Regions from separate parts of the Kosakonia cowanii JCM 10956 genome, predicted to be linked through region 2. Evidence: predicted binding sites of a transcription regulator. Region 2 holds the regulator's gene; the other holds the start of a gene.
What was found. Region 2 encodes LexA, which represses DNA repair genes until DNA is damaged. Its sites were predicted from a motif close to TNCTGTATGTACATACAGNA; they were not measured.
Positions count from the first base shown of each region.

Region 1 (4,396 bases), 1.3 Mb from region 2:
CGGCGCGTGGCTGACTAACGATTCGGCGTGACGGCTTTTGCCGCTGCGCGCGCCGCCGGTGACAAGCGTTAACATGCGGGCTCCTGATGATGTTTAAACGTCCTGATGTGCTTTCTGCGCGGCGCATTTTACCACTCTGCAAACAGAGAAAGGCCTGGTTTTTATGGGTGATAAAGAAAAAAGGAGGAAGAAAAGTGGAAGGGGATGGAGAAAAGAGAAGACGGTGAGAGACGAGGCTCTCACCGCGCAGGCGCTTACTCGGCTTTGTTTTCAACCGACTTCAGTTCGCCCATGGTTTTCAGTTTCTTAGAGATTTCGCGGCGCTCTTTCGACAGCTCGGCGTTTTTGATGATGTAGTCATCAACGCGATCTTCGTAGTCGGTACGCATGCTGGCAATAATGCCCTGAATGGCTTCAACGCTCATGCCCGGCTTGATGTAGTCGCTGAGGTTGTCCAGCAGCAGAACGCGTTTCTGGTTATCACGGATCTTTTTCTCAACGTCCTGAATTTCGCGCTGCAGTTTGTTTTTGCGACGGAACAGACGCACAAATTCCAGAACGTCCTGGAATGAAGGCTTGGTTGTTTCCATTTTGACACCCCTGATTAATTGAGATTCGGATTCGTTAAGGCCATCACCTGAGAGGCAAACCTACCCAAAGCAGTGGCATATGACAATAAGTTTTCCTGCTGGCTATCATAACCGCAAATATAGCTGAATCGAAACAACCTGACACCCCGAGGCGGTTATTAGCCGTTTATTTGCGCAGCGCCCGGCAGATCAAATGCGATAACAATTCCAGCTGGCGCGCCAGCTCCATGCTAAGCCAGACATAGCCGTGAATGGAGGTTTCCGTCACCGCATCGCCCTGATGTTCGCCAATCAACTGCCGCAGCTCGGCGACGATATCGTTAAGCTTTTCCGTGTTCGCCAGGATCGGCTGCGGGTTGCCCTCATAGAGCGCGTGAGCGATGGTGAGCAGCGTCTGCTGGGTCATCTGCTGCGTCTCTTGCAGCGTGCTGGCATTAATCATCACGAAGTGGCTGGCGCGTGAGCTCCAGTGGGCGTTGATTTGCAGCTCCAGCATGCAGACCATATTGCGGCTGACGGTCTGGATCGCCTCGAAGATCGCTTTCTGGATATGGGTCTCTTTGCAGGCGGGGGTAATCAGCCCGCGCATCTTTACCACGTCGTTGAGGATTTTTTGCAGATGCTTCTCCAGCCGTGGCCGCTCCACCAGGTTGCGTGAGAAACCGCCCTGATAGACGCGGTTAAAGGCCGTGACGTAGTTCGCCATCTGAATGCGCCAGTGCAAAAAGGCGCGCTGCGGCCAGATGCCGGTAAAGAGCATGGCGAGCAGCGAACCGATAATCACATCGCCACCGCGCCACAGCGCCGTGTGCATATCGCCGCTTGGCCCACCCACGACGACCGCAAGGGTGATCCCAATCAGCAGCGCCTGGTAAGGCTTTTTGCCGAGCGCCAGCCAGCCGCAGAGAAACATGGCGGCGGCGCACCACAGCAGCATCAGCGGCAGAGAGTAAAGCTCCAGCTTTAACGCCACCAGCCCCAGCACCGCGCCGAAAATGGTACCGCCGATGCGCTCAAAGGCGCGCGGCACCACGTTGCCCCAGAAGGAGATCGGCCCCATCAGCACCACCAGGGTGATCAATGGCCAGGTACCCTCCGGGACATTGAGCAGGCGGATAAGCAAAAAGGTGAGGATAAACGCCAGCGCAATGCGCACGCCGTGCACCACGCGGTAGTGGCGATAAAGTCGAATTTCAAACGGGCTGAGGGATTTGTCGCGACGCACAGCCAGGCTCCGGGTCAAAAAGAAAGGCGCAATTGTAGCGGTATTTTTTCCTGCCAATGCCCTGTCAGGACAAAAAAAGAGGCCGCCAGCATCACTCTCGCGGCCTTTTTTGCCCTGCCCGGCTTTAGTGGGCGTTCGGCTCGACGGGGATATACATCTCAATGTCCCAGAAACCGTCGCCCTTACCGTCGTTCTGGTAGATCTCAAAACAGGGGCCGGCACCAATCTGCACCGAGGTGTCACCCAACAGCTCGTCGAAAAAGAGATTCCAGCTGCCTTCAAAATCTTCGTTGTAGACCCGTGCGCTCATCACCGCATAGTGGCCGCCGGGAATGTCGGTGGTGATAACGCCTGCGCTATTAACAGGCACCTGGAAGTCGCGCTCGACTGTGATGGCGACATCACAGCGCAGCTTCTCCGGCGGCACTTCATCGGGGTTATCGTAATAGACGCTGACCCACTCCAGCGGCTGGATCTGGTTATGCTCGACCCACAGCAGTAACTGCTGGAAGCCCTGCTTCACCTTCTCTTCCCACGGCCCCACCAGATGAAACCCGGCGATACGGCGCTGCTCTGATTGCTTAACGTTGTAGCCCATCGTGACCTCCTGCGCGTTACTGTTTGTCTGTACAGTATATCTACCCGGCGACCATCAGGCTTGCCGCACGCGTCAATTATGCGAGCAGACTCGCAAGCCTGCCACTCTGCCCGCACGATGGTCAACCTTTGTGGTGCAGGTAGTCGCTCAGTCGGGAGAAGAGCCCGCCTTTGCCAACGCTCTCCAGCGTCACCAGCGGCATTTTGGCAATCACTTTATCACGGTCATAAAGCTGGATTTCACCGACGCGCTGATGGGCGGCAAGCGGCGCTTCCAGCTCTTTGCTGTCCAGCACATATTTCGCTTTGATGTTTTGCAGCTCCGCTTTCGGCAGCACCAGCCAGCGATCCTCATTGGTGCCGACAGCAATCAGCTCTTTATCGCCATACCAGACGCGCTCGCTGCCCACTTTTTTGCCGTTACGCAGGATCTCAACCGTATCAAAGTTCTGCTGACCCCAGTGCAGCAGCTTGCGCGCCTGCTCTTCGCGCCCTTTCGGGCTGTCCGCGCCCATGATCACCGCGATCAAACGGCGTTGACCATCAACGCTTGAGGCAATCAGGTTAAAGCCCGCGCCGGAGGTGTGGCCGGTCTTCAGCCCATCGACGTTCAGGCTTTTATCCCACAGCAGCCCGTTGCGGTTCTGCTGGGTGATGCCGTTCCACGTCAGGCTCTTTTCGCTGTACATATGATAGAAGTCCGGCTCGCCGTGAATAATGGCGCGCGATAATACCGCCAGATCGTAGGCCGAGCTGTGCTGCCCCGGCGCATCCAGGCCATGTACCGTTTCAAAATGGGTATCACGCAGATTCAGCTTCTGCACATAGTCGTTCATCATCGCCACGAACTGCGGCTGCCCACCGGCGACGTGATCCGCCAGCGCCACGCAGGCGTCGTTCCCGGAATCGACAATCAGCCCGCGGCTCAGATCGCGCACCGTCAGGCGATCGCCCGGCTTAAGGAACATCAGTGACGATCCGGCAAACACCGGGTTGCCCTGCGCCCAGGCATCTTTGCCAACCGTAACCACGTCGTCCGCACTGATGCGATGGCTATCAATGGCGCGGTCGACGACATAGCCGGTCATCAATTTGGTGAGACTCGCCGGATTACGCTGCTGATGCTCATGCCCCGCAGTTAAGACTTGCCCGGTGGTGTAGTCCATCAAGACCCATGATCCGGCCTGCACTGCCGGGGGCTGAGGGGCAAATGGGAGGTCGTCGGCCTGAGCGCAATGGACGCTCACCGCCAACAATGAAGCAGCAAACAAACGGCGTTTCAATGAAATATCCTCAATACATCGGAAAGGGGCGTCCTTTGTACGGAACTTCGTGTGTCGTTACCTGGCAAAATTGCAAAGAAATGTGACATAAATCATTTTTAAGCCCCTGTTTTTGCGAGTTGCGCCGTAAGCTGGCACGGTTTTTCTTCGGCACACGGGCGACGATGGTTTACCATAGTCGGCATACTTTCTGACAGGATGAGCTTCTGGTGTCTGATTCCCCGGCAACCCCGACATTTCTTTTTCATGATTACGAGACCTTCGGAACCAGCCCCGCGCTGGATCGCCCGGCGCAGTTCGCCGCGCTGCGCACCGACGCCGATTTCACGACCATCGGCGAGCCGGAAGTCTTCTACTGCAAACCCGCCGATGACTATCTCCCCCAGCCTGAAGCGGTGCTGATCACCGGCATTACCCCGCAGGTGGCGCGCGCCAAAGGTGAAAATGAAGCGGCGTTTGCTAAACGCATTCACGACCTCTTCACCGTGCCAAATACCTGCGTGGTAGGTTACAACAACGTCCGTTTTGATGATGAAGTGACGCGCAATATTTTTTACCGCAACTTCTACGATCCCTACGCCTGGAGCTGGCAAAACCACAACTCCCGCTGGGATCTGCTGGATGTGATGCGCGCCTGCTACGCCCTGCGCCCGGAGGGGATCAACTGGCCGGAAAATGAGGAAGGTCTGCCGAGTTTCCGC
Region 1 covers NZ_CP019445.1:4,186,271-4,190,666, forward strand. Annotated here, with positions in the region: gene cobU (bifunctional adenosylcobinamide kinase/adenosylcobinamide-phosphate guanylyltransferase) at 1-75, opposite strand, end outside; gene BWI95_RS19915 (DUF496 family protein) at 255-590, opposite strand; gene BWI95_RS19920 (FUSC family protein) at 757-1,815, opposite strand; gene sbmC (DNA gyrase inhibitor SbmC) at 1,940-2,413, opposite strand; gene dacD (serine-type D-Ala-D-Ala carboxypeptidase DacD) at 2,535-3,695, opposite strand; gene sbcB (exodeoxyribonuclease I) at 3,905-4,396, shown strand, end outside.
Region 1: sbmC (DNA gyrase inhibitor SbmC) is a predicted target of LexA. The motif match lies at 2,431-2,450, and genes of this name have one in related genera.

Region 2 (4,396 bases):
TTGAGGTTGATCCCGGCCGCAATATGCGGCGGCACCAGGCCCTGGTGGTAAAGCACGTAGGAGAGCAGTAGGTAGTCCATGTGGCTGCGGTGGCAGGGCACATAGACAATTTCATGGCCCTCGTGCGCCAGCTGGCGTACGCGCTCGGCGTTGTGCACGTTGATCCCCTGATAGAGCCGGTTCCACGTAAAGCCGAGGATACGGTCGGTCAGGCGAATCATCTCGTAAGAGAAGTTAGCGGCAATCTCTTCCATCAGCGCGATCGCGTTCTGCTGCGCCTTATCGTGGGAGATCTTTTTGCTGCGCGCTTCATCTTCCACCGCACGGGCAATCGCTTTCGACGATAGCAGCTTATTGAAGAGATCCTGACGCGCCGGCAGGCGTGGGCCAACGGCGGCCAGACGCTGACGGGCGAAGTGCATACGCGCCACGCGGGCCAGTTTCTGCGCGATGATCTTATCCGTACCATGTTCGGTCGCCATGCGGCGCAGCGAAACCGGCGGGGAGAAGCGCACAAAGCTGTCGCGGCCAAGCCACGAAACAGCGAAGAATTTCTGCACACCGTTGAGCATGCGCAACGGCGGGTTGATTTCACCCTTTTCACGCCCCGGCGAGCGGCCAAACATCACCGATACCGGCACCATCTGCACATCCAGATCGGGATGGCTGCGGTGTAAATCCAGATAGTCGTGGAACAGTTTGATCGACTCTTCTTTCGGCGTGTAATAGGTGAATACGCGCGGGCCGCCGTGAATAAACACGTAGCGTGGCAGCAGCGCGCCATCGATCTCCAGCGGTTCGAGGGGATCGGGTAATTCATGCGCCAGGCACTGCTCGCGCAAGGTCATTAAGTCAGCCTTTGAGTTGTAAGGCAGCACGTACATAATAGGACGTGATGTGTCGAGCCCCAGTTCCTGTGCAGGTTCTGCGGGGATCGATTTACTTTTTACCAGCACGCTTAATGGTAAGTTCAGTAATTTGTAGTAAATTCGTGGCCAGCCGGACATAAAGGGTGTAAAGCCTCTGGTTATTAATAGTGCCATTGCGCCGCAAGAATATCAGAAAGCACGCATAATTTCTGTGGTACCGCTGCGTGTACCACTACTCATTGACGCTTAATAGTTAAAAAGGTTCTTTTCATGGCCAATAATACCACCGGTTTTACCCGGATCATTAAAGCCGCAGGATATTCGTGGAAAGGCGTACGCGCAGCCTGGATTAATGAAGCTGCATTTCGCCAGGAGGGCGTAGCCGTTGTTCTGGCTATTATTATCGCTGCATTTTTGGATATTGATGTCATCACGCGCGTCCTGCTTATTGGCTCGGTCACGCTGGTGATGATTGTCGAAATCCTCAACAGCGCTATCGAAGCGGTTGTAGACCGTATCGGGTCTGAATTCCATGAGCTTTCCGGCCGGGCAAAAGATATGGGATCGGCGGCGGTGCTGATGACAATCTTACTGGCGGTCTTTACCTGGGTCTCGCTTCTTTGGTCACATTTTCGATAGCGTTTCCATAATTCTATAACACTCTGGATTTTTGCTTAAATGTGGTTTCAAAATCGCCGTTGACTGTATATACTCACAGCATAACTGTATATACACCCAGGGGGCGGGATGAAAGCATTAACGGCCAGGCAGCAAGAGGTGTTCGATCTGATTCGCGATCGCATCACCCAAACCGGTATGCCACCGACGCGTGCGGAAATCGCACAGCAATTGGGGTTCCGTTCCCCAAATGCAGCCGAAGAACACCTTAAAGCGCTGGCGCGCAAAGGGGTGATCGAAATCGTATCTGGTGCATCGCGCGGTCTCCGCCTGCTGCTGGAAGAAGAGAACGATATTGGTCTTCCGCTGATTGGTCGCGTCGCTGCGGGTGAGCCGCTGCTGGCGCAACAGCATATCGAAAGCCACTATCAGGTCGATCCGAATCTCTTTAAACCGCATGCGGACTTCCTGCTGCGCGTTAGCGGGATGTCGATGAAAGATATCGGTATTATGGACGGCGATCTGCTGGCGGTGCATAAAACCCAGGATGCGCGTAACGGCCAGGTGATCGTCGCCCGTATCGAAGATGAAGTAACGGTGAAGCGCCTGAAAAAACATGGCAACACCGTTGAACTGTTGGCGGAAAACAGCGACTTCTCTCCGATTGTTGTTGATCTGCGTAAACAGAACTTCACCATTGAAGGGCTGGCAGTTGGCGTGATCCGTAACGGTGAATGGCTGTAACGCCTCTTTTCTCTGCTGTGGCGCCCGTTTAGCGCCGCAGCGCCACGCTTCCTCTTTTTAACGACGCTTACGCTATGCCGCTGTTAACCGCATCCGACAAAGCTTTGTGGCGGCTTGCGCTGCCGATGATTTTATCGAATATCACCGTTCCGCTGCTGGGCTTAGTTGATACGGCAGTGATTGGTCATCTGGATAGCCCCGTCTACCTTGGCGGCGTGGCGATTGGCGCAACGGCAACCAGCTTCCTCTTTATGCTGCTGCTGTTTCTGCGTATGAGCACCACCGGGCTGACCGCCCAGGCATTTGGTGCAAAAAATCCCTCTGCACTCTCACGTGCGCTTGTCCAGCCTCTGCTGCTGGCGCTCGGCGCAGGTATCGTCATTGCGCTGCTGCGTACGCCGCTTATCGACCTGGCGCTGCATATTACCGGCGGCAGCGAGGCAGTGCTGGAGCAGGCGCGGCGCTTCCTTGCCATTCGCTGGCTGAGCGCACCCGCCTCGCTGGGCAATATGGTGCTGCTTGGCTGGCTGCTCGGCGTGCAGTATGCCCGCGCACCGGTGATACTGCTGGTGGTCGGCAATCTCTTCAATATCGTTCTCGACCTCTGGCTGGTGATGGGCCTGCATATGAATGTGCAGGGCGCTGCGCTCGCGACGGTTATCGCGGAATATGTCACCTTCTTTATCGGCTTGCTGATGGTGCGGCAGGTTTTACGCCGGCAGGCTATCTCTCTTTCGATGCTGAAATCCGCCTGGCGCGGCGGCGTTCGCCGTTTGCTGGCGCTCAATCGCGATATCATGCTGCGCTCGCTGCTGCTGCAACTCTGCTTTGGCTCCATCACCGTGCTGGGTGCTCGTCTCGGCAGCGAAACGGTCGCCGCCAACGCGGTGCTGATGATGTTCCTCACCTTTACCGCCTATGCGCTTGACGGCTTTGCCTATGCCGTCGAAGCCCACTCCGGTCAGGCTTACGGCGCGCGCGATGGTAGCCAGTTGCTGCACGTCTGGCGCGCGGCCTGCCGGCAGGCAGGGTTTGTGGCCCTCGCCTTTGCCCTTGTCTACGCGCTGGCAGGAAGCACGCTTATTGCGCTGCTGACCTCCATTCCTGAACTGCAGGCGGTTGCCGGACACTATCTTATCTGGCAGGTGGTATTGCCGCTGGTGGGGGTGTGGTGCTATTTGCTCGACGGCATGTTTGTGGGTGCGACGCGCGCGGCTGAAATGCGTAACAGTATGGCGGTTGCCGCTGCCGGTTTTGGCCTGACCCTGCTGACGGTGCCGTGGTTTGGCAACCACGGTTTATGGCTCTCTCTGGCGGTTTTCCTGGCGCTGCGTGGTATCACGCTGGCGCTGATCTGGCGTCATCACTGGCGCAACGGCAGCTGGTTTGCCAATGCCGACAATGCATGAGGATCTGCGGCTTCGTCTGGCGTGTATGGTTAAAGATTCCGAATAAAAAACCGAACGCCGAATCCTTATCTACAATAATTAATACGTTCAGCACGCAAGAACGTCATTTTAACCGAACGATAAGGAGTCAATTATGAACAAAGACGAAGTCGGCGGTAACTGGAAACAGTTTAAAGGTACTGTTAAAGAGAAATGGGGCAAATTGACCGATGACGATATGACCGTCATCGAAGGTAAACGTGACCAGCTGGTAGGTAAAATCCAGGAGCGTTACGGTTACGCGAAAGACGAAGCGGAGAAGGAAGTTACAGATTGGGAATCACGTAACGAATACCGCTGGTAGCCAACACTTCCCCCTCAAGTGTATTAACCCTCACAGGCTACCCTGCCCGTAGGTACAAGGATGTACCTCCCTAATCTCCAATCCCTTCATCTTTCACGTTTTATCTGCGTTGGCTGCACTCGCTCACATGAGTCACATACTTTCGTATTCTTCCCATGATTCGCGCGCTTGCCGAATCCCTTCATCTTTCACGTTTTATCTGCGTTGGCTGCACTTGCTCACATGAGTCACATACTTTCGTATGCTCCCCATGATTCGCGCGCTTGCCGCCTTGCTAAAACGCGAAATATTTTGGGATTACTATCTGAAATAGAAACAGAAACAGAAACAGAAACAGAAACAGAAACAGAAACAGAAACAGAAACAGAAACAGAAACAGAAATTTTAACGCGGTTTTTTCTTCACCTGCAGGC
Region 2 covers NZ_CP019445.1:874,363-878,758, reverse strand. Annotated here, with positions in the region: gene plsB (glycerol-3-phosphate 1-O-acyltransferase PlsB) at 1-1,007, opposite strand, end outside; gene BWI95_RS04050 (diacylglycerol kinase) at 1,140-1,508, shown strand; gene lexA (transcriptional repressor LexA) at 1,617-2,231, shown strand; gene dinF (MATE family efflux transporter DinF) at 2,306-3,640, shown strand; gene BWI95_RS04035 (CsbD family protein) at 3,774-3,983, shown strand; gene zur (zinc uptake transcriptional repressor Zur) at 4,368-4,396, opposite strand, start outside.